DNA from 4 places in the Dehalobacter sp. MCB1 genome. Region 3 is predicted to be linked to each of the others. Evidence: riboswitches for the same ligand, from Rfam matches in the RefSeq annotation. Region 3 holds a riboswitch; each other region holds the start of a gene.
What was found. Region 3 has a riboswitch for cyclic di-GMP ahead of nhaB (sodium/proton antiporter NhaB). Riboswitches for the same ligand answer to the same signal wherever they lie in the genome.
Positions count from the first base shown of each region.

Region 1 (7,469 bases), on a different contig from region 3:
CGTTTAGTACTCCCGGATATTGGAGTGTCTTCTGCAGGATATCCTCAGCTTTATTTGCATCGTTCGTCCCTTGAAATTGCAGCGTGCAATAATCCATTGGACCGGTCCTTACCAGCTCGCCCCCAACAGCTTCTTCCAGTGTCCCCAGATCGGTACCCTGAGTGGTCTCAACCACCAGACGGGCGGCTTCAGGGTCGTATTCTTCCGTAATAGGCAGCTTTCCGCTGGATATCTCCAAAGCCGCTGCAACCTTCTCCTGACCGCCCGGGATGCCCTGAAACACCAGGGCAAGGCAAATCAGAACTGCCAAACAAGCTTTTATGTTTAGTGAAGGGATGGCTCTTAGGTGTCCTCGCAGTAGGATCATTCTTTGTTTTTGCGGATTCCTGGTGCTTATAGGCAGCATTTTTTTGTCCTCACATTTTTGTGTTTTTGTATGTTTTTCACAAATTCGGCAAGATCTTATATTTTCCTGCATTTTGAACAGGATTTTAGAGTCTGACGGCGAAATAGAAAGATATCCAGATTTTTGCCAGACAGAATATACGGAGGAGAATCTTTATGTTCAAGTTAAAAATGAATAATCATCGAGAAAAACAAACGACAAGCCTGGTTAGAAAAGGAATAGCGGCTCTGACCCTGGCTTCTTTCTTTACGTGCAGTCTGTTTATGGGAATGGGGGAAACGCTTAAATCCGCCTATGCCGCGGACAGCAGCACCACTTCCTTTACCCGTTTTGCCGGAGAAACCAGATATGAGACCGCAGTCGAGATATCTTCAAATAACTGGACCAATGCCAGCAGTGTTGTCCTGACCCGCGGAGATGCGTTTCCGGATGCCCTGGCCGGTGCTGTTTTGGCCAATAGCGCTGTAGTAGGCGGCGGGCCGCTGCTGCTGACCGAGCCCAACCGGCTGCGCCCGGAAGTCCTTCAGGAAATCCAACGGTTGAATGCTTCCTCCGTTTTCATCCTTGGCGGGACAGGGGCGATATCGGCGAGCGTGGAAAATGCGCTGAAGGCTAACGGCTTGACGACCTATCGGATCCAGGGAAAAGACCGCTATGAAACGGCGGCTAATATTTCAACGACATCCGTTGAAAACAGTACCCGGGCTTTTCTAGCTTCAGGCAAAGTCTTTGCCGATGCGCTGAGCATTTCTTCCTACGCAGCAGCCAATGGAATCCCGCTGCTGCTGACCGATACGCAGAAAGTCCCCACAGCAACCCTGAATGCACTCCAGAAACTTGGCGTTACTGAAATTACCCTGATCGGCGGTGAAAGCGCAATTAGCGCTTCGGCTGCAAATCAGCTCAAAACAGCCGGGTATACTGTCAGCAGACTGAGTGACCTGGACCGCTACAAGACCAATGTGGCGATATTAAAAAATCTTCCATATAATATGGACAAAATGGTTGTCGCGACAGGCGGTTCCTTCCCGGATGCACTGGCAGGCTCTGTGCTCGCCGCTAGAAACAATAACCCGATCCTACTGGTTCCGAAGGATGAAAATGCCCTGCTGAATACGCCGACTACAGCTTATCTTGGATCAAACAGAGCCAGTGTAAATAATTTCTTTTTCTTGGGCGGTTTTGATGTAATCAGTACGGCAATACAAAATATTGTCCGGATCGGGAGCACCAGTTCCAAAATATCGCTGCAGTTCTGGGATGGCTATGCCAATAAAACAACCTATGAAAACCAGCTGTCCTATGTTCCGGGTGATCTGGCGGACTATATCGATGTTCTGGTTCCGAACCTTGCAGGAGCCGTTCAGGCCGACGGCAGCTTTGCCTACAGGTTCAGCAGTGCCGAAACACCAAAATATCTCGTCGCCTTGGGACAGAGTAAAGGCGCTCAAGTCGTACCAATGGTCATGAGCAGCGGCAGTACGGCTGATTCCGTGCTGCAGGACACGGCCAAGCGCAGTACCTTTATCAACAGTGCTGTCAAACTTATTGCGGAAACCAATGCCGACGGCATTCTGGTCGATATGGAAGCACTCTCCGAAAGCTCTGAAGAAGGCCTGACTGCGCTGATGCAGGACTTATATACGCGGCTTCACCCGCAAGGGAAGCTGGTCATGGTCTCTGTCATGTCCAAAACCTCTGCAACCGATCAGCCCTGGTACGACGAGTACGATTACAGTGACCTTGCGCAGGTTGTAGATTATATTCAGATTATGTCTTATGACAAACATTATTCGACGTCTGCTCCCGGCCCGATTGCGCCATTGGATTGGGTCAGAGAAGTTATCGCTTATGCTGTGACTGAAATCCCTTCGGAAAAGATTCTGATGGGTGTACCTTACTACGGAAGAGCCTGGAGAACAGAAGGAAGCGGCTGGGTGTCCAAGGTCTTTGGCTGGGCAGTCGCGACGCAGACCGCTGACCAGTTCTGTGCTACAATCACCCGAGAGACCACGTTGACAGACCCGATCGGCGTACCGACCTTTAAATATGTCGATGAAAGCGGCTACAGCAGGACAGCTTATTTTGATGACCGGCTGAGCTGGGGAGAAAAATTGGATATCATGGACGAATACAATCTCGGGGGCATCGGCGGCTGGTCCATGGGCTGGATCAACGAAGTCAGTACTCCGGAGCTATACCCGCTGCTAAAAGAGCGGATCAACTAATTTTTTACAGACTCCATGACGTTGAGTCTGCATGCCACAGTTCCAGCGTCAAGCGGAGCAAGGAAGCGAAGCGCGGCCTTTTGACGGCCACGGATGGCCTAATGTCGCGATGCCATGGATGGCAAGGAGCGACGTGTCAAGGATGACACAACGGCCGAAAGCGGAATTGTGGCATGCAGACAGGCCCGATATACTTAAGTCTGACTGTAATTTACTATTTAGTACTAGAGGGTGTTCACGCACCCTCTTTTTTCTTACTGAATATTGATATCAGAAGATAAGAAACTAAGAAGTGGGGTTTCAAGATGATAACTAACCTTCAGTTCTGGGATGGATACGGCAGTAAGGCGGCTTACGAGAAACAATTGGCCTGCGTTTCCGGCAATCTTCTGAAATCAATTGATATCCTGGTCCCAAATTTTGCAGGGCCGCTGCAAGCGGATGGCAGTTTTGGCTGTGTCTTTACCGATCCTGAAATACCGAAGTACCTGGTCGCTCTCGGACAACGCAGCGGCGCCAAAGTGGTTCCGATGGTGCTGGGTAGCGGCAAGACTGCCGGGGATATGCTGCGTGATCCTCTGAAACGCAGTATTTTTAAGGAAAGCTGCCTGAAGCTCATCAGGGATACCGGAGCGGACGGGATTCTGGTCGATCTTGAAGCGCTCTCGTCCGATACCGGACCGGGACTTACCGCTTTAATGAAAACCCTCTATGCGCAGTTATCCGCCGAAGGAAAGCTCACCCTCGTCTCTGTGATGTCCCGGACTTCCGACACAGCAGAGCCCTGGTGCGTTCAGTATAATTACCCTGAACTCGCCAAATATGTCGACTATATACAGATCATGTCCTACGATCTGCATTATGCTACATCCGCTCCAGGTCCAATCGCCCCACTGGACTGGGTAAGCAAGGTCATGGCTTACGCAGTTACCCGGATTCCTTGCGAAAAAATTCTAATGGGCATGCCCTATTACGGAAGGGCTTGGCGACAAGACGGCACCCGCTGGGCATCCAAGGCACTTGGGCTTACCGTTGCCATACAAACCGCTTCTCGCTATCATGGAAAAGTTACCAGAAAGACCGTCCCTTCAGACCCCCTAGGCATACCGTTTTTTTTCTATACGGATGAGCATGGCTTCCAGTGGACAGTTTATTTTGACGACTGTCAAAGCTGGAAGGCAAAACTTTCCTTAATCAACACATTCGGCCTTGGCGGGGCCGGCTGCTGGTCCCTGGCCTGGCTAGATCAAGAAAGTGCTCGAAAATTAAACCCGCTGCTGCAGGAATTATTTTGCTAAAAAATGTCACATACTAGTTACATCTTTTTAAAAAACTATTGCCAAGAGGCAATTTGTATACTATAATTTGGATAAGCAAAAGCGATAAATGGCAAATCCGCCGAAAGACGGAGACGCAAAGCTACGGGCCTAACACCACAAGGTTATGGCAGCCGGGTTACCGAAAGTGCAGTTATAGTGCTTATAACGCCTGTTTCGGTATCCGGAACAGGTATTTTGTATTAATAGTTAAACGATTTTCAAAACTAAATAGCAGACGATAATGGCAAACCCGCCGAAAGACGGAGACGCAAAGCTACGGGCCTAACACCGCAAGGTTATGGCAGCCGGGTTACCGAAAGTGCAGGACAAGTCTTTATCATTTTGACATAATGATTGCCCTCTTCAGGTAGCCCCTGAAGAGGGATTTTTTTTAACCGAGAAAGGTGGTTCAACACGATGCAAAGAAAATTATCTTTGAAAGTAATATCAGTTGTTTTGGCAGCTCTGATGTTTATAACCCTTAGCACAACAAAAGCAGAAGCGGCTTACAACGTAGCGTTCCAGACAGATACCATACAGGTGACCTCTCCTTCAATTAGTGGCACCCAATATGACCGTTCCTTCACCATCGAAGGGACAAGCACTCTGAGTAAGATCTGGCTTTGCCTGAGAGGACCCAATGGGGAAATCACAACGGTCCCCGTCTCTGTGAATCAAGGTGTGTTCTCTAAAGTAATTTGGCTGCGTTTTGGAGCCGGTCTATATACGATCTGGGTTGGAGACAACGGAAAACAGTTTGACGGTAGCATTCGCTTCGAGGTACAGAATACTTCAACAGAAAATTACTTTTGCCTAACTCCTTCCGGTTTTGTAAATAGTGACAATCCTACCATCAAAAACCTAGCAGCTTCCCTTACGAAAACATGCACAACGGATATGGATAAAGTAATCGCCATACACAGCTGGGTTACAAAGAATATTGCTTATGATACCAATGCGTATTACAGCGGAAATATCGGCGTCAATACAGCGACAGATGTCATCAGAAGCAAAAAAGGAACATGCAGAGATTATTCCTTCGCCTTCACAGCACTGGCCAGAGCAGCCGGTGTGCAAACCAGAGTCGTATATGGAGATGCCTGGAGCAGCTCGCAGCAGGCCTACGAAAAACATGCCTGGAATGAAGCTCTGGTTGACGGAGAATGGATCAGCATCGATACTACCTGGGATGCAGGTTATATTAAGAACAAGAAATTCGTAACGGCCAGCACGACCAAATATCTGAACATGGATGCGGGAACCTTTGCGAAGACCCATAAAAATACTTCAGTAACCCTTTACTAAGAAATCTCCTGTCAAATCATATAAGATAATAATAAATCCGGCATCATCCATGATGATGTCGGATTTATTGATGAAGTCATTCAAATCATTTCATTGGCAATCGTCTGATTGGCAACGATCGGCTGGTATCTTGCCTTCAAGATGACATCGTTCTGTCGTGTCTTTTCTCGGAAGGCATTCTCAAGACGTCCAACAACCATCCGCGTACTCTCCACATTAATGCCCTGTAGGATAAGGACCAGCTGGAGTTCATCCCAGGTTGCACAGACATCTCCCTTTCGCAGACTTCTGGCGACAATTTCTTTTAATGTCTGAAAAGCTTTGTCGGCAGCGTCTTTGTTCAGTACCGTTTTTTCACTGGGCTGCAAGGTCAATAGCACTGTAAACATTGACTGGCCGCTGCGTTCTACTCTTCGCCTTTCGAGATCATAAACAGATTTAAAAGTTGCTCTGTCACAGAAAAATGGTCCGTCACCATCCGTGCCGGCAATTTCCTCCTGTACGGATTCGATGTCAGCCCGCACAGTCTTATCCTTCGCTGTAATCCTACTATATAGATTCCTCAATTCGGTAGATGGCCTGACACCAAATTCCTGATACAGTTTACTTGTGATATATTCATAATTCTGTTTGGCATCTTTCACTTTTCCTTCTTTGAGAAGTGCCTCCATCAGGATAACATGAAATTCTTCCTCAAGCGGTTCATTAATGATCACTTTTTCACAAACCTCGATCACAAGCTTGTTCTCTCCTTGTGCTGTGAGAAGGCAGCAGTAATCCGACATCGCTTGGAGATACAAACGCCGGTAATGATTTCTCAGAGGTATTGTCCATTCGTTGTATATGGATTCTGAAAGGTAACTGCCCAGATACAACGCTAAGATATTTTGATAGTACGACATGGATTTTTGCGGATCAACAGATTTATTTTGCCTGGCTGCCGTAAAATATTGATCAAATTCTTCAGCGTCCAGCCGATAATTAATGTCCGGATTCCAGCCATAACAGCCATGGGTATATATAATCAGCTGATCCTCATTCATAGCATCATTGTCCAAGGCACCTTTATTCAGTGCCTTACGCAGACGGTAAATCATTGTTCGGAAAGCCTTATTGGAATACTCGTAATCCTGATCAGGCCAGAGCGTATCCTGAATGGTCTCGGGCATTATATTTTTTCCGCGGTTGGTGATAAAATATTTGAACAAATCCCACATTTTTTGAGACTTGTGGGACTCCGCGGACAAAACAACACTACCCCTTTTGACACAGAACTGTCCAAAGGTACGAATATAGATGGGTCCTTCTTCAATGATATTTTGAAGTTCTTCTTTTTCCAGTGCCACAATAACCATTCCTATCCAAATATTGGCTATGCTATATGTAAATTTATTATAAATTAAGTCCCTCTTTAATACAATATAGGATAAGAAAATATTGATTAAAATTGTGATTATTTTAGAACAAAAATAAAAAGAGGCTTTACCTCTTTTTATTTTTCTTGTATTTCTTTCAAAACAGCCCTGCAGGCCAGCCGCTCTGTCTTCGTGTAACAAGTGGTCAGGGTGAGGACCGGCTCTTCGGTGGGAGCGATAACGCTCCAATCATTGGTCATAATCGGATAAACCTTTTCAACAAAATAAATGTACTTTTTCCCTTTGTAAGTGAGATAGATCTGATTCCCGGGATTCAGTTTATATAAATTTCTAAACCATGATCCGTACATATCTTTATGGGCAGCAATCGCCGTATTGCCTTCCCCAGGGTATGCCGACTCTTCGTACCAACCTGGTCCGTACGAAAGCATGTATTTGGATGTTCCAACCACGACGATGGAAGAAAGGTGAATATTCGGTATTTCAATACGCATCATCGCGTTGATCTTCTTTGGTTGAACAGTTTGAGGCTTTGTCTCGGCTGCTGTGGCAGCGTCCTCAATAACCGGGGATTCCGTACTTAATTGGTCTGCACTTGTCGGTTCTATCGCCGAAATCTGTGAATTAAGTTCTTTTTCCAGGATAGACTGCTGATAGTAAGCTTTCAGGTTCGTATACAAGGGATAAAGCGCAATGAGTATCCCTACAATAATCAGAATCAAAGATACTCTTTTTATTATTATTTTGCCGTTCCTACTTTTCATGGTCTTTCACCTGCCTGACCCAATCTCTACTTACTCAACAATTTTTAAAAACAAACGGTAGTCTTTTTTAT
Region 1 covers NZ_LXPC01000012.1:326,376-333,844, reverse strand. The annotation lists gene A7K50_RS09365 (S8 family serine peptidase) at 1-310, opposite strand, end outside; gene A7K50_RS09360 (cell wall-binding repeat-containing protein) at 562-2,634, shown strand; gene A7K50_RS09355 (glycosyl hydrolase family 18 protein) at 2,940-3,932, shown strand; cyclic di-GMP riboswitch class I at 4,013-4,097, shown strand; cyclic di-GMP riboswitch class I at 4,187-4,271, shown strand; gene A7K50_RS09350 (transglutaminase-like domain-containing protein) at 4,371-5,258, shown strand; gene A7K50_RS09345 (BTAD domain-containing putative transcriptional regulator) at 5,339-6,604, opposite strand; gene A7K50_RS09340 (class E sortase) at 6,751-7,398, opposite strand.
Region 1: it holds a riboswitch for cyclic di-GMP, as region 3 does, so the genes downstream of both, A7K50_RS09350 (transglutaminase-like domain-containing protein) here and nhaB (sodium/proton antiporter NhaB) in region 3, are expected to answer to the same signal.

Region 2 (7,469 bases), on a different contig from region 3:
GATAAAGCAGTTGATGGGGCTTCCGCTACTGCTGTTAATAACTATTCTGTTGCTGGTGCTGTAGTACAATCAGTCACTCTGTTAGCAGTTGGAGCGGATACTCCTGCAGGAACAGTTACCGCTGCTACTGAACAGGCTGTTGTTCTTAACCTGCAAGCTGGCTCAAACCTGTTCACAGGTCTCCGTAATATCACTATTACCAATGTTAAAGCATTAGGTTCTTCTGTAGCCATTGATGCATACACTGGTACTGTAAATATCAAAGAAAACGTTGTTCCGACAATCACCTCTGCGAAGTTAACTGCATTAAATAAAGTTACGTTAACTTTCTCAGAAAAAGTTGATACACTTGCAGTAGACACTGATTTCGAACTTTACATCGGTGGATCCAAATTAGCTGCAAATGATCTAGTTTCTACGGCTGCTGGAGATGATGTAACTACTGTAGTTCTGACATTAGAAGCAGATGTTACAGCAGCAAATATTGCTTCTGGATTAACACTTAAAGCTATCTCTGGTACTATCAATATTGTTGATACAGCAGGCAATAAAATTTCTGTACCATCTACAGGTGTTACAGTAACCCAATAATTGCTAACCAATTCTAATATAGATGTTAGAAAACTGATAGCAACTTTTAAGGAGTCGACTCAAAAGAATTTTGAGCTCGGCTCCTTTTTAGTGTGCCACGCATAGCGGTTAACTGTAAGGTAAGCGTCTAATGACAAGGTGTATATTTCCATGGGACTTTTTTTCGACAGTTCCGAATATTGACGAAACAGCCTGCACGAAGTATGATGGTTGTTAGAATCAGATGTCAATACTTCTTGGAGGAATCTTAATGCGTTCGAGAAAGTTAATAATCATGACCTTAATAGCATTCTTGGGACTTTTATTTCCAGTACAAGCATTTGCTGATACCGTGGCAACACTTGATTTTGATAAAATTGAATCATTGATGAATGCCAGAAATCCGATAATTTCTGAAAATATGAGTACATATACTAATGCTGTAAATGGAAAGACACAGGGAATTGCTGCAATGGATGCACTTCTGGCTCAATGGAGCGCGGTGAACGCAGCTTATGGCGGGGGCACCGGCGCAAACCCACAATATGAGGCTGCTATCAGCTATTTGCTTGCTGCTCAAAAAGCTGCTCTTGATCAGCAAAAATCGTCCTATACATCCATCAATACGACAAACACGCTATTAAATATTGAAAAAGGGAACAATACACTGATCTGGAGTATGGAGATGCTGTATATCTCCTATAATGCGATCGGTTACCAGTTGGACGATTTAATGGTGAAGAAGTCTTTGGCTGAACGGCAGGTAAAGATATTAAAACTACAGCAGAAACTTGGGATGGTAACTCAGCTGACTGTCGATGAGGCAGAAAATAGTCTCCTGGCACTTGAATCAGCGGTACAGAACCTGAAAGAGGCTAAGGAGTCCATTCTCCAGCAGTTTAATTTAAATCTTAACCAGGATTATGATTGTGTACTTACGGTTAATGATGTTCCTAATGTAACGAAAGACCAGATTGCCGGCATAGACGTCGATAAGGATTATCTGGATGCCAAGGGCAAAAGCTATGATTATATTCTGGATTCCTACTCGCTTGATTCCGAACGGAAGTTTAAAAACAATTTCTATAGGGCCTATCAAACTGTTCTGGACAAACAGCAAGCCTTGGATGTCGAAACCAAAAAGATGGCAACAGCCGAAAGCAAATGGAAGATTGCCCAGCTCAAATACAAATTGGGAATGATTTCGGAAATCCAGTTTGAAACAGAAAGAAGCACGTATATGAGTCAGCAGACAACGACCGAGATTGCGAAAGATACAGTGATGCAGGCTTATCGCCAGTACGAGTGGGCTAAGAGAGGATTGATTGTATCTTCGAGTACAGGTGCATAAATTCAATGTATATGTCTAAGAAGTGTCAGTAAGACACTTCTTAATTTCAGGAAGGACTAATTGAGCATAAAGGACGGTGGGACAGCGATGAAGGGCAAAGTATATAAGGTTTTGGTGTTAGCGGCAGCATTTATACTCCTGGTTACGTTTACGTTGCCCTTACCGATTTCTTTGAAAAACATATTGACGGAGGATACATCTTCAAAAAATATGTCTTCTGGGGAAAAGGCACCGATCACTACGGCAGTCTCGGCTCAGGAAGATCTTAGCACGTTGTCGGATGCTAAATCAAAACCACAGGAGCAGATTACATCAAAGACAATAGATCAGGCAACCGAAGAATCAATCGATTCTTCAGAGGCAGACAGCAAAACGCTTAAACAAGCAGTAGTACAAGTCCCGGAAACGATATCAGAAACGCCGAAAAGCTCTAAAACAAGCGTACCACAAACAAGCTCTTCAGAAGAAGCCAATCCTAATCCACCCGAACCTGCGGCCAGCCCCAGCACCAACTCCGAAATCCAACAAATGCTGGCTCTGATTAATTCTGAACGCTCCAAAGCCGGAATTTCTTCGCTTGAGCTTAACCCGAAGCTGACAAATGCCGCGCAGCTGAAAGCGGAAGATATGGTCAGTAACAATTATTTTTCCCATATATCGCCTACCTGGGGATCCACTTTCACGCTGCTTCACAGCTTAGGTATTACATACAGCAGTGCTGCAGAAAACCTCGCAGGAGACAGTTCGGTTGAAGCTGCTCATCTTGACCTGATGAATTCGGAGGGGCATAGAGACAATATCGTGGATGCCTCCTATGCTTCAGTCGGCATCGGCATCTCAAAAAGCCCGGTGTACGGTTATGTGTTTGTACAGATCTTTACAGACTGATCGGATAGATATCAAAAATAATTGTATAAATTTCGAATCATTTTCTGAGACTAAAGTCTCATTTTTTGTACCCCATTGGTCTGAAAAAGGACCCAAAACAATTGAACTTTTAAAGTAGCTATACTATAATGACCTCAGCCAAAACGATAATGGCAAATCTGTCGAAAGACAGAGACGCAAAGCCACGGGTCTAAGGCCGAAAGGTTATGACAGCCGGGTTACCGAAAGGGGTAAATAGAATGATCCATAAAAAGATTCTGGTTTCGATTCTCTGTGTCCTTTTAATTATTGCGGTCGCACCTTCTTGTGTTTTTGCTGAAACAACAACCGGCGAAAGCACGGTCACTGGGGAAATCTTAGCAAGTACTCCCAACACGACCGTAGATCCTACTACTGTAGATCCAACCGCCACAGATCCAACAGATGAAGCAGCTGTTGAAGATGAAGCCGGTGTAACACCGGACAGCTGGCTCTATTCAATCGAACAGATGATTGAAAATGTCCAGGTTGCTGTAACTTTCTCTGATGAAGGAAAAGCGGAACTGCTGGTTGAGTTTGCCAATGAAAGACTGGCCGAAGCGGAAATCATGTCCGAAGAGAACCAGCTTGATTTGATGGAGCAGGTTCTGAGAGCATATTCAGATACTATTAAAAAAGCAAACTTTCAGGTGCAACAAATCATTGAAGATACCGAAGCAGCTGAAGGAACTGAAACCGATGGTGCAGATAATAATGCTGTAAATGAAGAAGCTGTAGCAACTTCTACGGAAGAAACAACTACTGATGAGACAGCCACGGATGAAACGGCGGCAGTTGACACAGAAGAAAATACCGTCATCAGCAATCTACTTGCCAGCATTGAACTTGTCCAAAGTGATGCCGACAAGATCGTCCTTAAAATCACCGGCGGTCTGACAGAAGAACAGGCTGAAATCATGCAGAATATTATCCAAGCCGAAGTCCAGAATACCATTGCGATTAAAGCCTATGTAGCCGCGAAAGAAGCCTATGCAGAAGCTGTGCAGGAATTTACGGCAGCCAAGGCAGAATTGGGACAAGCCCGTGCTTCAGGTGATGAGGCTGCCATTGCAGCTGCCCTGGAAAAAGTCGGGCAGGCTGAACAGTACAAAAACGACATGCAGGAGCTTAGGAAAGATATTCAGAAAATCAAAGTAGAGACGAACAAAGAAACGAAGGAAGCCTTGAAAGAGCAAGCCAAAATTATGAAGGAATACAAGAAAACCATTAGGGAACAAGCCGTGAGCGACCAGGAAGATAGCCTGGAAGCAGGGGACGAACAGGATCCAACAGTTGCAGACGATCAGAATGCCACAGCCGATGGCCAGTCTACTTCGGATGAAACAACAGTGGATGCACAGGCCGTTCAGAACACGGTCATAAATACCTCTTCAAATAACGGGCATAACGATAAAGGGCAAGGAAAAAGATAGGACTTTATATTTTCGATAACTGAGAATCATTCAAATCACATTAAATACCTCCTTAGAAGAAACAGACAGCTATCAGGCAGATAAAGTGCCAGGGCTGTCTGTTTTGTGGTTTACATCTTTTATGCCGGTACTGCCCGCTTACACTTGCGGAGGATCATAAAGGTCATTGGTCGTGGTTTCAATGACCTTTATATCCTTTACCCCTGTAAGGGCACCGTTTGTCGTGAGGAATATCCCGCTTGCTATAAGCGAGTTCATAACGTCCATGGCTTCAGTTAGCAGGATATCCTCTCGCGGTTGGGGAACCGTTAGGGAAAACGTGTTCCCTCCGGTGGTCGCGAAAGTTAATCTTGCTGTTCGGTTGGTGGTCACAGCCAATTGAATCACCTCCTTGACGCCTGAAATTGCCCTCCGCTTTACGCTTCGTTTGTCAATTCATCCGTTCTTCTGAAGTAAACGTCAAGCAGCGTATATTCCGACAGATCGAAGATGGCGTGAGCCGCCTCATAGACAGCTTGATTCGAAGCATTGTAAACAATATTGTTAAGGGTTCGCTGTTTGGTTATCGGAGCACCGGAGGTGCTGACTCCGGTCTGATAAACCAATACCAGAGCGGCGCCGGATGGCGCTGAAACAACGGCCATTCCCATCATCTCCTTTCCCTTTTATTGGACAGCTTACGGCTGTCTTGTACATACTATGCTTGGCTTGTCCAAAGGTTCCCAAAAAAAATCAGGAACTAAATCTAAGCGGCTTCTTGGGGGGCGGCCACTCTTTAATCGTCTCTGCCATGTATTCAATCAGCCGGTTGGCTTCTTTTCTTTTTTCTTCTTTCAGGTTCGGATCGATATGCGCCAGATTGGTGAGCGCTGTCGTCAGATCGAAGAAGGTATCGGCGATTGTTTTGCAGCAAGTGTCGCATTTTTCTACATGCTTGATGTGAGCGTCGGGGTCATGTTCGGTTTTAAGGTTGTGGGTCGGCAGGGCGGGTTGACCGGTAGAGAAGGCTTCTGCATTGACATTTTCCGGATTCGTTGGCCTTGACGCAGCCTTAGCCTGCTCATTTTTTAATTCGGAGATGGTGCTGTCGATCGTCTCCAGCCCTTTTTTAAGTACTTGATTCTCCTGAAGAGCCTGGTCCTTTTCCTGATTGGCCTTGTCTCTGTCCTGAAGTGCCTGCTGCAGCTTCTTGGTGGTCATACCGCCGACATCATTCTGCTCGATGAATTCCTCCCGCTCCTCTGCCGGTAAACCCAGAAGGAGGAGGGCCTGGGTGTAAGTCATATTCGACATTGATGTCGATTTTGACGTGTCGGATCCGTCAGAAAATTTAGGCCCGTACTCTTGGTAGAGCTTTATCAGTCTTTCGGCAGTTTTCTGGGAATAGCTCACAGACTCCAGCCACTTACCCCATTCCCCGTGTTTAACCAGAGCCTTGGCTTCCAGCAAACGACGGCCGATTTCAATGGCGCTGGCAAGTACTATTTTTTTGGTTTGGCAGGTTATCATCTTTATTTCAGCCGCTATGACAAGCGGCGTGCGTTCGGTGGTCAGATTATCCATCCCGCCCACCCTTTCATTATGAGTCTAATTGCAGCATATGCAGATGGGCTTCGGGTGGTGAAGGCTTGGCTTTATATTAAAATTGAACTCTCAATTTCTGTGAATCAATAAAGAGATTCTTTCCGGTAAAAACAGTATCTAATTTAAACCCATTGACCAGGAAGACAAAGAAAGATAAGATAAGAGGAGTGATAAGCCGACCGACCAGTCAGTCGCGACGGGCACGGTCGCATCATTCATGAAGATGTCCCAATAAGAATACACTTATAAAGATATTAATTATCGGGGGAGTAGAAAAATGGCGCTGAAAGACATACTTAAAATCAAACGGCCTGAGCCGAAACAGGACGGAAGCCCGGATCTTAAAAAACCTGTTGGGAAGAAAAAAATGATCATCACCGTGATCGCAGTTCTGGTTGTCCTGCTGATCGGTGTTAGAATCTCCGGTGCAGTGAGATCAGCTGCTGAGCAAAAGGCGGCGGAACAAAACCGGCAAAATTATGTCCCGGTTGAAGCGATAACTTTGCAAAAACAGAGCATTTCTTCGGCGATCACCTTAAGTGGTAAAGTCGAAGCGGATAAAGAAGCTTCTATTTATGTTACCACCCCGGGTAAAGTGACTGCGGTCCATGCCAAAGTAGGGGACCAGGTCAGCAAGGGGCAAGTGCTGTTCAGCCTCGATAAATCCGACCTGATGGCAAGCTATAATCAGGCAGCTGCTGCCTATCAGCTGGCGCAGGGCGCCTATCGGACCAATATGGCCAATTATGAGAACAATAAGAAGAATTATGAGAATATGAAGCAGCTCTATGAAATCGGGGCGGTAAGCAAGTCTGAGCTTGATCAGGTTGCCGTCCTGGCTTCCGATGCCGTTCTGGAAACGTATCAAGGCCAGCTGGCCCAAGCCAAGGCTGCTTATGATGCGGCTCAGAAAGCCTTGAATGATATGGATGTTAAGGCGCCGATTGGCGGCGTACTTACGGCGTTGGATGTGAAAGTAGGCGCTATGGTTTCAAATGCTGTTTCGCCGGCCAGGGTGGTGGATCTGAGTAAAGTATTTGTTACCGTAAGCATCAGTGAGCAGGAGATCAATAATGTGCACGGCGGCCAGTCAGTGGAGATCGTGGTGCCTTCGGCTTCGGTCAAGGTTAAAGGGGTCATTGACAGTTTAAGTGTTGCAGCCAATGCTCAGGGGAAATATACGCTTAAAGCCTACATTGAGAATAAAGACAGCGTGATCAAACCCGGTATGTTCGCCAATTTGACCTTAAGTATCGCCGGCAAGAATAATGTTCTGGTCGTGCCGACCGAGGCTGTGATCTTCCACGGTGGAAAAGACGTCGTTTATGTCGCCAAAGATAATGCCGCAGTCGAGATTGAAGTATCAACCGGGCTCGAAAGCGGGACTGAGACCGAGATCATCAGCGGCTTAGCTGAAGGAGATATCGTCATAACCAAAGGGCAGAACTTTGTTCAGGACGGATCAGAAATCAAAGTCATATCGCTTGACGGCCAAGAGGTCCAGCAGGAAACAAATGATACGGCAGCTTCAGCGCAAACAGGGGGAGGCGCACAGGAGTGAGAATATCTGAAACGTCGGTAAAACGCCCCGTTACAGTCCTGATGCTCGTTTTCATTGTCATCAT
Region 2 covers NZ_LXPC01000012.1:338,944-346,412, forward strand. The annotation lists gene A7K50_RS09375 (cell wall-binding repeat-containing protein) at 1-591, shown strand, start outside; gene A7K50_RS09380 (TolC family protein) at 842-1,921, shown strand; gene A7K50_RS14350 (CAP domain-containing protein) at 1,982-2,809, shown strand; cyclic di-GMP riboswitch class I at 2,951-3,035, shown strand; gene A7K50_RS09390 (DUF5667 domain-containing protein) at 3,016-4,260, shown strand; gene A7K50_RS09395 (DUF2922 domain-containing protein) at 4,399-4,638, opposite strand; gene A7K50_RS09400 (DUF1659 domain-containing protein) at 4,677-4,904, opposite strand; gene A7K50_RS09405 (DUF3102 domain-containing protein) at 4,993-5,823, opposite strand; gene A7K50_RS09410 (efflux RND transporter periplasmic adaptor subunit) at 6,122-7,405, shown strand; gene A7K50_RS09415 (efflux RND transporter permease subunit) at 7,402-7,469, shown strand, end outside.
Region 2: it holds a riboswitch for cyclic di-GMP, as region 3 does, so the genes downstream of both, A7K50_RS09390 (DUF5667 domain-containing protein) here and nhaB (sodium/proton antiporter NhaB) in region 3, are expected to answer to the same signal.

Region 3 (7,469 bases):
TAACGCCCTACTATTCTACACTTATGGATCCAAATGACGAACATTGCCCGGCAAGGCGGCAAGCAATACCGACGGTTCATGAAACTAAAATATCCAAGTTCGACAGTTGTGATCCGCTGCATGAAACAGTCGACTCGCCAGTCCCGGGTCTTACTCACAGATATCCGGACAGGGTACTTTTGCTTATTACTGATCAGTGTTCAATGTATTGTCGCCACTGTACAAGAAGACGATTTGCCGGGCATGAGGATAGGGCTCTTTCCCAGGACAATATCAAACGGGCGATTAATTATTTCAGAGCGCATAAAGAAGTCAGAGATGTACTTTTGTCAGGAGGGGACGCCTTATGCCTCTCTGATGAAAGGCTGGAAGCAATCATAAGATCAATACGAGAAATCAAACATGTGGAAATAATACGGATAGGCACAAGAACACCAGTTGTCATGCCTCAGAGAATTACCGATACGCTCTGCGAAATGCTGAAAAAATATCATCCAATTTGGCTGAATACTCACTTTAACCACCCCAAGGAACTGACAGTTGAGGCTCGCATGGCATGTGAGAAATTGGCGGATGCCGGAATTCCTCTGGGCAACCAGTCTGTACTTTTAAAAGGCATTAATGATTGCCCCTATATAATGCGTGATTTGGTTCAAAAACTGGTAAGCTCCAGAATCAGACCATATTACCTTTATCAGTGCGACCTTTCAGAAGGAATAGAGCATTTCAGAACTCCGGTTTCTGTAGGGATTGAAATCATAGAAATGCTGCGTGGACATACCTCGGGTCTAGCTATTCCACAGTTTGTTGTGGATGCGCCTGGAGGCGGGGGGAAGATCCCGGTCAATCCACAATACTTGATTTCATATTCCCCTGAAAAGATCATTCTTAGAAATTATGAAGGTGTAATTTGCACGTATAGCGAGCCTCGGGATAAAACGCACCAGTGCCGAAAATGCGGCACGTGCAGTAAATTCAAGAATAAAGAATACCGGGGATTAGAAAAGTTATATAGAGATGAACAAGTGTGCTTGATTCCAAGTAGAAACGTAAGACTCAATAAGAGGGAGGACTTCCATGAATATAGATCAAGACGAATGTAAAAATTTATATACTAACTTTTCGGGTGTGGACATGTACGTGGATTATCGCAATAAAAGGCTTAAAATATTGAGTCATTCTCTTTTGTCAGAGTTAATAATCAAAGAGATAATTGATTATTCCAAAAAAGAAAATCTGGGTAAGATTATTGCGAATTGTTATAAACAAGATCTTAGTATCTTTAAGGAATGTGGGTTTGTAGCAGAGGGGGGTATCGACGGTTTTTTTCAGGGAGAGGATGCAACTTGTATATCCCTTTTTCTTGATACAAAGCGCAAAAATTCACTCTATGAGGAGAAAGAAAACAGAATTATCGATTATTGTGTTAAGAATACCAATAAATTTGAGCTGACTAAGAATAAAAACTATACGATAAGGCAGGCCGTGCCGGACGATATTCCCCAGATGGTTCAGCTTTTTCAAACGGTATTTGAAACCTATCCAACTCCTATTTTTAGCAGAGAGTATCTTCAAGAAGTCATGCGGGATGATGTCTTGTTTATGGTGGCGGAAGAGGAAGGGAAAATTATTAGTATTGCTTCGGTGGTTCTAGACAAAGAGAACATGAATGCTGAAATAACTGATTGCGCCACTTATCCAAAGTATAGAGGCAGAAATATATTAAGCGAATTGATATTCCAACTGGAAACACACTTGAAACGTAATGGCTTTGCTACAGCATATAGCCTTTCAAGAGCTAACAATCTTGGGATCAACAGGTCTTTAAGCAAGCTGGGGTATATGTATCGGGGTAGACTAATCAACAACTGCCATATTTGCGGGGGTTTTGAAGATATGAATATTTGGGTAAAAACTTTAAAATAGTAAAATACTATTTTGTAAGTCAAGGGGAAGAAGATTTTTGAGAGATAGCCTGATTTGCTAAAGGATTATATTAAAAAACAAATACTTAAGGTAAATACCTGGACAATTCAGCATAAAGTGGATATATTCAGGGTATTCAAAAGAATAATTTTTTGTTATAATATAAAAACTTAAGCAAAAATAACAATATATAGTTGTACAGGTTGGTGCAAACTTCGTGAAAGTGAAGGACGCTAAAGCTATGGGTCTAAGGCTGCTTGTAAGTTGCTATGATTGCCAGGCTGCAAGTAATATGAACTTCTTGGGGGGGAGTAGTTCCGTTTTGGAGTACTCTCTTTTTTATATCTTTAATTTTCACTTGGGAGGATAGTACATATGAAACAAATGGGCATCAGACAAGCATTCAGAGCAAATTTTCTGGGTCACGCTCCGGACTGGTACAAAAGAACAATTCTTGCTTTTCTGGTGTTGAACCCTATTTTGATGGTTACCGCCGGTATGTACGTTACCGGGTGGGTGTTGATTGTCGAATTTATTTTTACCCTGGCAATGGCGTTAAAATGTTATCCGCTTCCTGCCGGTGGGCTTCTGGCGATCGAAGCCGTTGTGCTCGGACTTACTAACCCTCATATGGTCTATCACGAGGTTGAAATGAACCTGCCGGTTATTCTTCTTCTGATGTTCATGGTTGCCGGGATCTATTTTATGAAAGAAGGTCTTGTGTACCTGTTTTCCAAGCTCCTTACTAAAGTACACTCTAAAGTCGCGCTTTCATTCCTGTTCGCTGTACTGGGTGCGGTTCTTTCTGCGTTTTTGGACGCGCTGACCGTAACGGCAGTGATTATCGCCGTGGCCTATGGTTTCTATAGCATCTTCCACAAGTTTGCTTCCAGCGAAAAAGTATACGAAACGTATGACATTAATCACGACCATAGTGTTGATGACAAACTTCATGAAGACCTGGACGAGTTTCGTGGTTTTCTGCGTAATCTTATGATGCATGGTGCTGTGGGCACTGCGCTGGGCGGAGCAATAACACTGGTTGGTGAACCGCAGAACCTGTTGATTGGCTCCATTATGCAATGGGACTTCGTAGATTTCTTTATACAATGTGCCCCTGTGTCTATCTCGGTATTGATCGTTGGTCTTCTGACCACCATTATCCTTGAAGTTACTAAGTTCTGGGGGTACGGCTACCAGCTTCCGGAATCTGTGAGAAAGGTTATGGAAGATGATGTAAAAGCCAAAGATGCTGCCAGGAATATGCGCGGACGTGTGCGCCTGATTGTAATGGCTTTGTGCGGCGTTCTGCTGATCTTCTCCCTGGCACTACACCTGGCGGAAGTAGGTATTATTGGTCTGATGATTATTATCCTGCTTACTGCTTTCAACGGGGTTACTGAAGAAAAGCGCATCGGTCATGCGTTTGAAGAAGCATTGCCGTTTACTGCGCTGCTGGTTGTATTTTTTGCTGTCGTTGCGGTTATTCATGACCAGCATTTGTTTACGCCGATTATTCAATGGGTGCTGAACATGGAAGGGCAGAACCAGCTTGTGGCTTTCTTTGCGGCCAACGGTGTCCTTTCGGCAATCAGTGACAATGTTTTTGTGGCTACGGTATATATGACTGAAACACAGCAAGCGTTTGAAGCCGGGGCCATTGCGGTGGAGCAGTACAACAAGCTGGCAGTTGCCATCAACATGGGTACAAATATCCCTTCCGTTGCCACACCAAACGGTCAGGCGGCGTTTCTGTTCCTCTTGACTTCTGCTCTAGCACCGCTGATTCGCCTGTCTTACGCTGAGATGGTAAAACTGGCTCTGCCATACGCCGTCGTTATGACTGCAACAGGTTTACTGGCAACAATGTACCTGTTATAACACTTGAGAATATCAGATTACAAGGGTTTAAGCATTACTGATCTTTTAGTATCTCGACTTTCGGTGACCTTATATACGATGAGAAAGATTGTCCGTTGTTAATACTGAGGTTGTCACACTTTTAAGCCTGGCCACATATCCTACGAGTGAAGTTAGCCCCAAGGAGTGTGGATATCATGACTGATCCAGTAACCGATATCATCAACGGACGCACGCCGCATGTCATCGCGGCTGAAATTAATATGATCAAATACCAGACTGAGAGGATCTACCTTGCCGCCGCTGTCGAGATTGGCAGGCGGCTGACGGAAGCCAAGGCCCTGCTTAAGCATGGAGAATGGGGCAAGTGGCTGGAGGAGTCGGTCGATTTCTCCCAGAGCAGAGCCAATAAACTGATGCGTATCTTCACAGAGTACGGAGCAGGACAGCTTACCTCCTCAAATTCGGATTCGAATCCGAATTTAAACTACAGTCAGGCGGTGCTTCTTTTAGGTATCCCAAAGGAGGAACGAGCGCAATTCATCGTCGATCTGGATATCGAAGGCATGACCAATCAGGAACTCAGGCAAGCGGTCAAGGAACGGACACAAGCCAGGCAAGAAAAAGACCAAGCCTTACAGGAAAAAGACCTGGCCCTGCAGGAGAACACGGATCTCCAGAAAACAGTGGAAGACCAAAGCGGTATCATCACCGGGCTGACTGCGGAACTCGCCAATCTAAAGGTCCAATTGGAGAACGTCAAAACGTCCAAAGAAGAACTCGCTAAAACGGCCAGGCAGCTGAATGATGCGCTGGAATCCCTCCAAAAAAGCTCAGCCGCCAAGGGCTACGAGCGGATGAAGACGAACTTTATTAATACGTCGCTCAAAGTCAGGGCCAACCATATCGCCTTCCTCTGTGAAAACATGGATCAAACCATCAAGGAAGTCAAGCATAAGCTGCTCCAGATCGCCCCTAATGACAAGGAGACGTATATCATTTATAAGAATAAAATTTACGATCTTCTGGATAGGTGGCTTAAAGATGAGACGTGGAACAGGCAAGCTTGCCCCATCAGAGATACACAGTAAGAAGTGGTAGATGATGAAGGGCCGGAAAAACGCGGCGGACGCTGTCGTTGTTTTCCGGCTTATTGTTGCCGCGTAATGAGAAAAATGCGTTACAGTTCGTTCTAAGTTAATTCTGTTCTCCCCTCAAAATAAGTACACCTTTCGGATAATGCGCCTGCATCCAGTCCAAACCGTTTTTATCTGTGAGCCGCTGTGTATGAGCTTTATAGGCATCATACCAGTCCTGATGATTCGTGCTGGCGTATTTGATATCCTCACTGCCGAGGATCTTTCGGCACAGGATCTCCATCACACTTCCCTTTAAGCCTGTCTGCCCGCCTTTTGCAAATTCGGAAAATAGGTAAGGCAGTGCTTGTTCATCCATGGCCAGAATGATATTGTACTCTGCCTGATGCGCTTTGATATAATCATAGGGATTGGAGGAAGGTAACGGTGATGACATGATTTTCTCCAAGCACAGCTCAATCTGCTTAGCTTTGTTGACCGCCGTATTTCCTTCATTTCCAAGACTGAAGTACACATACTCCAGACGTGTAAGCAATTCCTTCAGCAAATCGGCACTTTCGGCATATACGCGTACATCTCTCTGCATGATTTGCTCGATTCTGCTTCTTAAGTAAGTCGTGCTATATCCTTCATATTTTCCCGCGCTGTCGGTAAATTTTATGTTAATGACTTCAACATTATCGACTAGGCTGAACAACAGGATGGCATTGCGCCCAAACACATCACCGATCATTCCGTTTTCCGCAGAAATCGCTGAATCGTCGTTGATCCGGTACTGAATGGTTAGACCATACGGCGCGGTCGACGTCTGCAATTCGACTTTATCCCGTACGACCCCTTTCGGCAAAGGCATCGCGTCAATCAGTGCGATAACCTTGCTCGCATTGCCTACATACGGTGTTTTGTTGGCCAGTAATTTATCTACTGCATAACCAGCGTATGTTTCCTGTCCTGCAGCCGTGTCATTGACCGGGTTTGCCACAAATCCAATCATCAACGCTACAATCATAACAACTGCCGCCGTACCAATCCAAACACCGGGTTTTCTGTAATGGATCACATTTTTAATTCTCTCTTTAATATTGTTTGCACCGAAAGCTAAAGGGGTAGCCTGCCAGAAGCTGTTCTTCTGAACTGCCAACGCCAGCAGGGAATTGGAATAATCTTCTTTGATCTCTTGTCCCTTGTTTCTGATAACCGTTTCATCGCAGGACATTTCCATGTCCTTAACCATCAGCGCAAAGCAGAACCACATCAACGGATTAAACCAATGGATGATCAGAACCAGAAATGCCGCCGGTTTGATCAGATAATCGCGTCTCTTAATATGTACCGTTTCGTGCGCCAGTACATAGGGTAATTCCCGGGGCGAAATGCCTGCAGGCAAATAAATTCTCGGTCTCCTAAAACCAAAAACAAACGGTGTGCTGATTTGATCTGTCTCATAAATATCCGGTAAAGAAGCATCCAGCAGCGTAGCCGTTTTGATCTTCCCTGCAATTTTAAAATAGGAAAAAATATTCCAAATCAGCAGCACCATAACCCCGGCCATCCAGACCATACTGCCAAGCAACATCATCATAGAAAGCGGACTTACATCCATTGCAGCGACCAGAGGCAGCGTGCTGCCAACTGAGCTGTTTACTGTACCGTTTATTGCATCATTTATGTTCCCAAGGCCTGCCATCACCAGCACCTCAGGTAAGGCATCAGGCTGCATAGCGGGTTTAATAACGTTTAAGAAACTAAAAACTGAGGTAAATGAACCAGGACAAACCAGTCTGAAGAAAACCGCCAGCCATAACAAATAAGAGAAGATTTTCGGTGCCCTTTTCAGAAGCTGCCGAATCAGGATCACACCCAGAGCCACGTAGGAAGCTGTCATGCTCATACCGACAACAGTGCTGAATACTGTCATCAAGCTGTTCATTGCATCGCCTCCTCAATAATTCGTTTTAGTTCTTCAGCTTCCTTAGCCGTGAGCTTTTTCCGATCAAGGAATGCTGTTAAAAATTGCGGCAGAGAACCTTCAAAGTTTTTTTCAATTAAAGATTGGCTCTCATACTTCTGCGCTTCTTCCTTTTTAATACGTGAAGTGACTACAGTATCCGTGTTGTCTAAAATGCCCCGTTCACATAGCTTTCGCAAAACCGTGTAAGTGGTTGACTTCTTCCAGCCCAGTCTTTCCAAAGAAAGCCTTACAAGCTCAGTCGAATTCACCGGTTCCTTTTCCCAGACGATACTGACAAATTTATACTCCGCATCAAATAATTTATAGTTTTCCATGATAGCCCCCAAGGTTTATCTTAATAGACCTATTTGTAAGTTTATTCTAATAGACCTCAGTTGTCAACAGAAAATCTGCGGTACTTCAGGACCCTGAAAATTTTGTTCGAGGACAACCGATCAAAGCCTGATATATTTTGTTGCTACTGATTGCACAAACGCACTGTCATGCTCCACAAACAGCAGGGTCGGCCGGCATCTTACAATAAGGTCCTCAATCTGCATTCGGGACAGGACGTCAATATAGTTCAGCGGTTCATCCCAGATATACAGATGGGCCTGCTCGCAGAGACTTTTGGC
Region 3 covers NZ_LXPC01000001.1:157,891-165,359, forward strand. The annotation lists gene ablA (lysine 2,3-aminomutase) at 1-1,103, shown strand, start outside; gene ablB (putative beta-lysine N-acetyltransferase) at 1,078-1,926, shown strand; cyclic di-GMP riboswitch class I at 2,124-2,215, shown strand; gene nhaB (sodium/proton antiporter NhaB) at 2,302-3,807, shown strand; gene A7K50_RS00760 (DUF3102 domain-containing protein) at 3,984-4,877, shown strand; gene A7K50_RS00765 (M56 family metallopeptidase) at 4,984-6,813, opposite strand; gene A7K50_RS00770 (BlaI/MecI/CopY family transcriptional regulator) at 6,810-7,169, opposite strand; gene abc-f (ribosomal protection-like ABC-F family protein) at 7,290-7,469, opposite strand, start outside.

Region 4 (7,469 bases), on a different contig from region 3:
TGGAGAACTTAAAAAGAATCAAAGAAGAATACCAAAAAAATATGAATATAGAACAAGGCGGCCAAACGCCGGAAGGACAAATCAAAATTCTTGTGGGGATGGGCACCTGCGGCATCTCATCAGGTTCAAGGGAGACCTACAATACTTTTTCGGATGAAATCACTGCCCAGAACATAACCAATGCCCAAGTTGTTCCTGTCGGCTGCATTGGCTGCTGTCACTCGGAACCAACTGTTCAGGTAAATAAACCAGGTGAACAACCGGTTCTCTATGGCAATGTAACCAAAGACAAGGTCCGCGAAATTATTGAGCAGCATATTAAAAATGGGAAAGCAGTTGAAAGTCTCTCTTTGGAAATAAACTTTGACCGGATGTAGAAGCGGGCGTAAATTACAAAGTACGTAAATTTGTTTGGAGGCTATGATGTCAGAAACAGCAAAAAATCCGAAACAATACCGGATTGCCTTGCGCAATTGCGGTTTGATTAACCCGGAAAATATCTTGGATTATATTGTGGTCGGAGGCTATGAAGCCTTGGGAAGAGTGCTGACAACAATGTCCCAGGATCAGGTCATAGACGAAATAAAAAAATCCGGGCTACGGGGCCGTGGCGGGGGGGGATTTTCCACAGGTCTCAAATGGGAAATTACAAAAAATCAAAAAAGCAAGGACAAATATATCATCTGCAATGCAGACGAAGGTGACCCGGGGGCTTTCATGGACCGGAGCATCCTGGAGGGCGATCCTCATTCTGTTTTAGAGGCCATGGTGATCGGCGGCTATGCGATTGGCGCCGCCAACGGATTCATATACATCCGAGCCGAATACCCGCTGGCAATTTTCAGACTGCAAACTGCTTTGCAGCAGGCTCGAGAATTGGGATTCCTGGGAGAAAATATTTTCAACACGTCTTTTTCTTTTGATATCCAGTTGAAATATGGGGCCGGGGCTTTTGTATGCGGGGAAGAAACAGCGCTCATTAACTCCTGTGAAGGAAAACGCGGTGAGCCAAATTATAAGCCGCCTTATCCTGCCGAAGAAGGATATTGGGGCTGTCCGACCTGTGTGAACAATGTGGAGACGTTTGCCAATATTGCGCCGATTATCCTTAAAGGGAGCAGTTGGTTCGCTTCCATTGGCACTGAGAAAAGTAAAGGAACCAAGGTTTTTGCGCTGGCCGGTAAAGTCAAAAATGTTGGCCTGGTCGAAGTCCCAATGGGAACAACCTTACGAGAAATTATCTTTCAAATTGGTGGAGGTATTCCCAATGGCCATAAATTCAAAGCCGTCCAAACAGGCGGACCGTCTGGAGGTGTGATTCCGGAGAAACACCTGGATATTCCTTTAGACTATGATAACCTGGTCAGTATCGGGTCTATGATGGGATCAGGGGGCATGATCATCATGGATGAAACCGATAATATGGTCAATATCGCCAAGTTTTACCTGGAGTTTACGATGGATGAATCCTGCGGCCGCTGTACCCCCTGTCGGATTGGTACGAAGCGGTTATATGAAAAGCTGAATCTAATTACCCGTCGCAAAGGAACAATGGCAGATATAGATGCCATCAAACAGCTTGCTTACATGGTTAAAGGCAGTTCGCTCTGCGGGCTTGGTCAGACTGCCCCCAACCCGGTCATTAGTACCATGAAATATTTTTGGGATGAATACCTGGCCCTGATTAAAGACATCGACCATCCCCGGGGGGAAGGACGATATCAGGCAAAGAACAAAATTGGTCTGAAATCATAGGAGGCTAACCATGACCCACGCTCAACAAACGCATCCTGCCAAAAAAATGGTTGATTTTAAAATTAACCATCAATATCTGCGGCTCCCTGAAGGCATCACCATTTTGGAAGCTGCCCATAAAGCAAGGGTTCGGATCCCAACCTTATGTCATCTGGATTTGCATGATATTAAAATGGTCAATCAGACGGCTTCCTGCAGGGTCTGCATGGTTGAGCTAATCGATGCAAAAACAAACCGGAATAAACTTGTCCCGGCGTGCGTAACCACCATTACGGACGGAATGGAAGTACTTACGCATACGCTTACAGCAATTACGGCGAGAAGAATGGCGGTTGAACTTTTGTTATCAAATCATCCCAATGAATGCTTCACTTGTCCTAAAAACGGGGAATGTGAACTTCAGGCCTTAGCCGCAGAATTGGGGATCCGGCATATCCGCTGGGAAGGTGAACGGATGAATTATCCGAAGGACGTATCCAGTGAGGCAATCGTCAAAGACGCTAACAAGTGCATTTACTGCCGGCGCTGTGAAACGATGTGCAATAAGGTCCAAACCTGCGGTATCCTCTCAGGGATTGGCCGCGGATTTGAAGCCTTCGTTGGCCCTGCCTTTAATATTCCGATGGTAGAGTCTTCTTGTACTTACTGCGGGCAATGTGTCCAGGTATGCCCTACAGCGGCGCTTACGGAAATTAATCATACCGATAAAGTATGGGAAGCTTTAAATGATCCGGATAAATATGTGATTGTCCAAACTGCTCCTGCTATCCGCGTAGCCATCGGAGAAATATTTGATATGGAACCGGGAACAATTGCAACCGGGCAGCTTGTAACCGCGTTAAAACGTATTGGATTTAACGCAGTTTTCGATACGGATTTTGGAGCGGATCTGACAATTATGGAAGAAGCCTCAGAACTGATCTACCGTCTGCAGAACAATAAAACACTCCCGATGCTTACGAGCTGCTGTCCAGCTTGGGTCAAATTTATTGAGCATCAGTTTCCTGAATTGTTGGAAGTGCCTTCCACCTGCAAGTCGCCGCATATTATGTTCGGTACAATCGTAAAAACTTACTATGCCGAGAAGAATGGCATTGACCCGGACAATATCGTAATGGTCTCCGTCATGCCCTGTATTGCCAAGAAAGCTGAGGCCAAGCGTCCGGAACTGACCAAGGATGAGCATAATAACGTCGATATTGTCGTTACGACTCGGGAACTTGGCCTGATGATCAAAGAAGCCGGTCTCGATTTTATCAATCTGCCTTCGAGTGAATACGACAAACCATTGGGTGAGACCACAGGCGCCTCAGTGATCTTCGGAACCAGCGGCGGGGTTATCGAAGCTGCACTCAGGACAGCTTATGCGTGGCTGACCGGTGAAGAATTACAGAAAGTTGAGTTGGAGCAGCTCCGAGGAGACACAGGATTGCGAAAGGCCACAGTGCAAATTGGCGATAAGACGCTACGGATAGGCATCGCCAGCGGGCTCGGAAACGCCCGGACCCTACTCGAAGAAATCAGGGACGGCAAGGATCAATATGAAGCCATTGAAATTATGGCTTGTCCCGGAGGTTGTGTTGCTGGAGGCGGGCAGCCTTACCATCACGGCAATTTTGAAATTGTTCGAAAGCGTCAGGAAGCCATCTATCAAGAAGACAAAAATAAAAAGATCAGAAAATCTCATGAGAATTCAGAAATCCAGAAACTATATCAGGAATATCTGGGCCAGCCTTTCAACGACATGGCCCATAGACTGCTTCATACTCACTTTGAAGAACGGGAAAGAATTTAATAGTATCGCAGCAAAATATACGCCGAGGCGATCACAATGGATAGAAGCATGAATGGAAACCCGATCAGGAAATACTTTTTGTAACTGATTGGATAGCCGTTTTTTTCGGCAATCCCCGAAACAATGACGTTGGCCGAGGCGCCGACAATTGTACCGTTTCCGCCCAGGCAGGCGCCCAGAGCCAAAGACCACCAGAGCGGCTGGAGCTGTTCCGGGGTCAGCCCACCGAGGACCCCGATTTTTTGAATCAACGGAATCATGGTGGCCACGAACGGAATATTATCGACGAAAGCCGAAAAAATAGCGGAAAGCCAGACGATCAGCATCGCCATGACGACCGGCACACCGCCGGTAAGCCCCAGGCTCCATTCAGCAATCTTGTCCAGGACGCCGACTTCGACCAATCCTCCGACTAAAACGAATAATCCAGTAAAGAAGAAGATCGTTGGCCATTCAATCGCTAGAAATACCTCTTCCGGTTCCTCGCGGCTCAGTACCATGAGCAGCATGCCTCCGGCCAGCGCAATCGTAGCGGTCTCAACATGGATGACGGCGTGCAGCATAAAACCGACAATGGTCAGAGCAAGCACGGCCAGGCTTCTTTTGAGCTGGGCCCAGTCTTTAATATAGTCGTATTCATTTTGCGACAGCAGCAGGGCGATGGATTCCTGATCGGTCTTTAGCTTTTTGCGATAAAGAAAATAAAAGCCCAACAGGGTAACAGCCAAGATTACAATTGTCACAGGTGTCAGGTTCACCATGAAATCCATAAAAGTAAGCTCTGCCGGTCCGGCAATCATAATATTCGGCGGATCACCGATCAGGGTCGCGGTTCCCCCGATGTTACTGGCCAGAATCTGGGTAATCAGAAAAGGCATCGGGTTTAATTTCAAGGTTTCAGCAATCACAATGGAGACCGGAACAATCAGCAAAACAGTCGTCACGTTATCCAGAAAAGCCGATAAAATGGCAGTCAGTATAGCCAAAGAGATCAACAGTCTGATTGGATTGCCTTTGACTTTCTTGGCGACCCAAATAGCCAGAAAACCGAAGACACCGGAACGTCTGGTCAGATCGACAATGATCATCATGCCGATAAGTAAACCCAGCGTATTCCAGTCAATGTGTTCGACAGCAGTTTTCTGCGGGAATACACCTAAAAGAATCAGGAGACAGGCACCGAGGGCCGCGGTGACAGCCCGCGGGATTTTCTCCGTTACGATCAGTGCATAAGTAGCTACAAAAATAACAAGGGTCAGAATCAAGGTCATGAATCGTACACCTCCATCATTAGTGTGGTCAATTTTTATTGGCCTAACCGGTTATAGTACACAAAATAGTTGAAATAAAAAAGAGCAGATCCGTAAAAGGAACTGCTCTCCCCTGAGAAGTTCAAAATCCTTGTAGTCTGGCAATCCTGTCAGAATATCCTGGAAACGCATTACATGCATTTCGAATCCCCTAATTTAGACCCATGACTTTAGCGTCCTTCACTTTCGTAAAGTTTGCTCCAACACATTAAAAACCATATTGTATTTTTAAGTGAAATCTGAAAATCCTGTCAACCCGATTGTGTCCAGAAAAGTATAGCATCTCTGTTCACACTTTGTAAAGATACCACGGACACGATCGGAGATACGCCTTGGATACCACGAAGCTAAAAATGAAGCTGGGTTGGCAATGCCGGTATCATCTTATACTTTTTGATAAAAAAACGAGGAAACGGATTTAAGACCGTGCTGGCTTTTGCCAAATAAATGCTCTGTACAGCCTGTGAAAAGGATCCCTTCCGTCTTCAGGGAGTCCGCAAATTTTTTATACAGCACATCCTTTGCTTCATCGGTAAAATAGATCACGACATTGCGACAAGCAATCAGATCAAAGCCCCGGTCAAACCTATCGGTAAGCAGGTTCTGCGTCTTGAAAGTCAGATTCCTGGTGAGCGTGCTTTTAATCTGAAATTTCATATCAGATTTGTTGAAATACTTATCAAGAAGATAGGGGGGAGTGCTGGCAAAATCACGTTCGTCATAAATACCTGACTGGGCCTGCTTTAAGACGTTGACGTCAATATCTGTTCCAAGAATACTGAAGTTTGTTCCCGGAAAATATTCCGCCATAATGATCGCCATGGTGCAGGCTTCCTGGCCTGCTGAACAGCCCGCGCTCCATATTTTTAAGGAAGATCTGGTCTTCAACAAATCGGGGATAATTTTTTCCCGAAAGACATCCCACTGCTTGACATCACGGAAAAACTGTGTGACGTTGATGGTCAGGTGTTTAAAAAAAGCATCGTAAAGGTCAGGTTTAAGATTGAGGTCCTTCAGGAAGTCCGTATAATTTTCCTGGTAGCCCCTTGTGTTCATGAAGTTTAGGATCCGTCTCTTCATCTGGTTTTCTTTATAATAGTTCAAGTCAAGACCGCTGACATTTTGGAAAGCTTTAACGAATCTAGGATAATCCGTAATCATGCCCGTGCCGTTCATCATTCTTTATTGCTCCTTCCGCTAGTACAACGTTTTAATAACTATTCAAAATATTGTAAAGGCCAATTCAATTTTAATATCAGGTGAATAAATCGATAATAAGTCCTTTAATTTCATGGATTTTTTCCAGGATTTTTAACGGTTCAGATTGGGAAGAGAGTACCTGTTCACCCAATTCTTCCAGTGTCTTGTTGATTTTCGTTACCCGGGCCATGACTTTCGGCTGGCCTCGGTAATCCCAAAAAGTTTCCTCTTGCATATTTCTGCTTTTTCCAAAGGTTGATTGAAGAAAACTTTTGACCAGGGTTTTAAATTCCATCAGATTTTCCAAAGATCTGTTCTCGGAGAGCTTTTGTCCCTGCTTTTCAAGACGTTTCAGAAAAAGTTGCATCTCCTGGCTTTGAAGTTGACGGGAATGTGATAGAATATTGCTGAAGCTGCTTTCCTTTTTTTCTGAAGATTGATGAAGATCAATCCCAAAATTATTTTTTGGGGTGGAATTATTAATTTTTAGTGACATGTTACTCCCTCCGTGAAAGGATAAAAAATATGAAATCACGCCGGACTTTTCTAAAAATTGTAGCCGGACTGGCGGCATTTGTTATCCCCTGGACGGTCCTGCCCGGGGCATGGGGGCAGAAACTCGGAAGCCTTCTGGGAATTCCGTCTTCCAGCATTGAGTTTGCTTCGGGTGAAGGTACTGTTTGGGTGCCTTCAATCCAGGCGATTTCCAGAAAAGCCATCGAAGATGTTCAGTACTTGTCTCATGCCAATCTCGAAGGCCGTCGGGCGGGAACTGCGGGAGAGACCAAAGCGCTTGTCTACCTGGAAGGACAATTTAAGGCCTTACTACTTAAGTCTTTCAGTGCGGACAATTACTGGCAGCTATTTTCGATTCCTTCGATGAAAGAAAAGATGATTGACGGCAGAGCGCTTTTTCGACCGGATGAAGCGGACACACTTCGGGTTCCAGCGGCCAATATCTTAGCTGGTATTACCGGGAATAACCCAAAACAGACACTTATCCTCTCTGCCCATTTTGATCATCTCGGTATTTATAACGGGGAAGTCTATCCGGGTGCGAATGACAATGCTTCTGGTGTGGGCTGTATTCTTCAAGTCATGCGTCGGCTGGTGAAAGAGGCACAAGACGGTTTTACGCCTAAAATCAATATTGCAGTGGCTTTTTGGAGTGCTGAGGAAATGGGCTTCCTGGGCTCCAAATATTTTGTACAGAACCCTCTGATCCCGCTCTCCGAAATAAAGGCGGTTATTAACGCTGATACGGTCGGCAATGGTGCCGTTGGAGAGTATATTCTCTGGTCAGCCGGTGAAAACTCTCAGACTTTGATTGAGACCCTGAAAGATGCCGGCAGGGTAAATGGGGCGGTCCTCAAGCATGTTTCTGGCGGCAGCCATCACAGCGACGAGAT
Region 4 covers NZ_LXPC01000004.1:74,950-82,418, reverse strand. The annotation lists gene A7K50_RS02590 ((2Fe-2S) ferredoxin domain-containing protein) at 1-377, shown strand, start outside; gene A7K50_RS02585 (NADH-quinone oxidoreductase subunit F) at 421-1,755, shown strand; gene A7K50_RS02580 (NADH-dependent [FeFe] hydrogenase, group A6) at 1,766-3,550, shown strand; gene A7K50_RS02575 (ArsB/NhaD family transporter) at 3,547-4,821, opposite strand; cyclic di-GMP riboswitch class I at 4,950-5,070, opposite strand; gene A7K50_RS02565 (protein-glutamate O-methyltransferase CheR) at 5,245-6,039, opposite strand; gene A7K50_RS02560 (YaaR family protein) at 6,116-6,556, opposite strand; gene A7K50_RS02555 (M20/M25/M40 family metallo-hydrolase) at 6,586-7,469, shown strand, end outside.
Region 4: it holds a riboswitch for cyclic di-GMP, as region 3 does, so the genes downstream of both, A7K50_RS02575 (ArsB/NhaD family transporter) here and nhaB (sodium/proton antiporter NhaB) in region 3, are expected to answer to the same signal.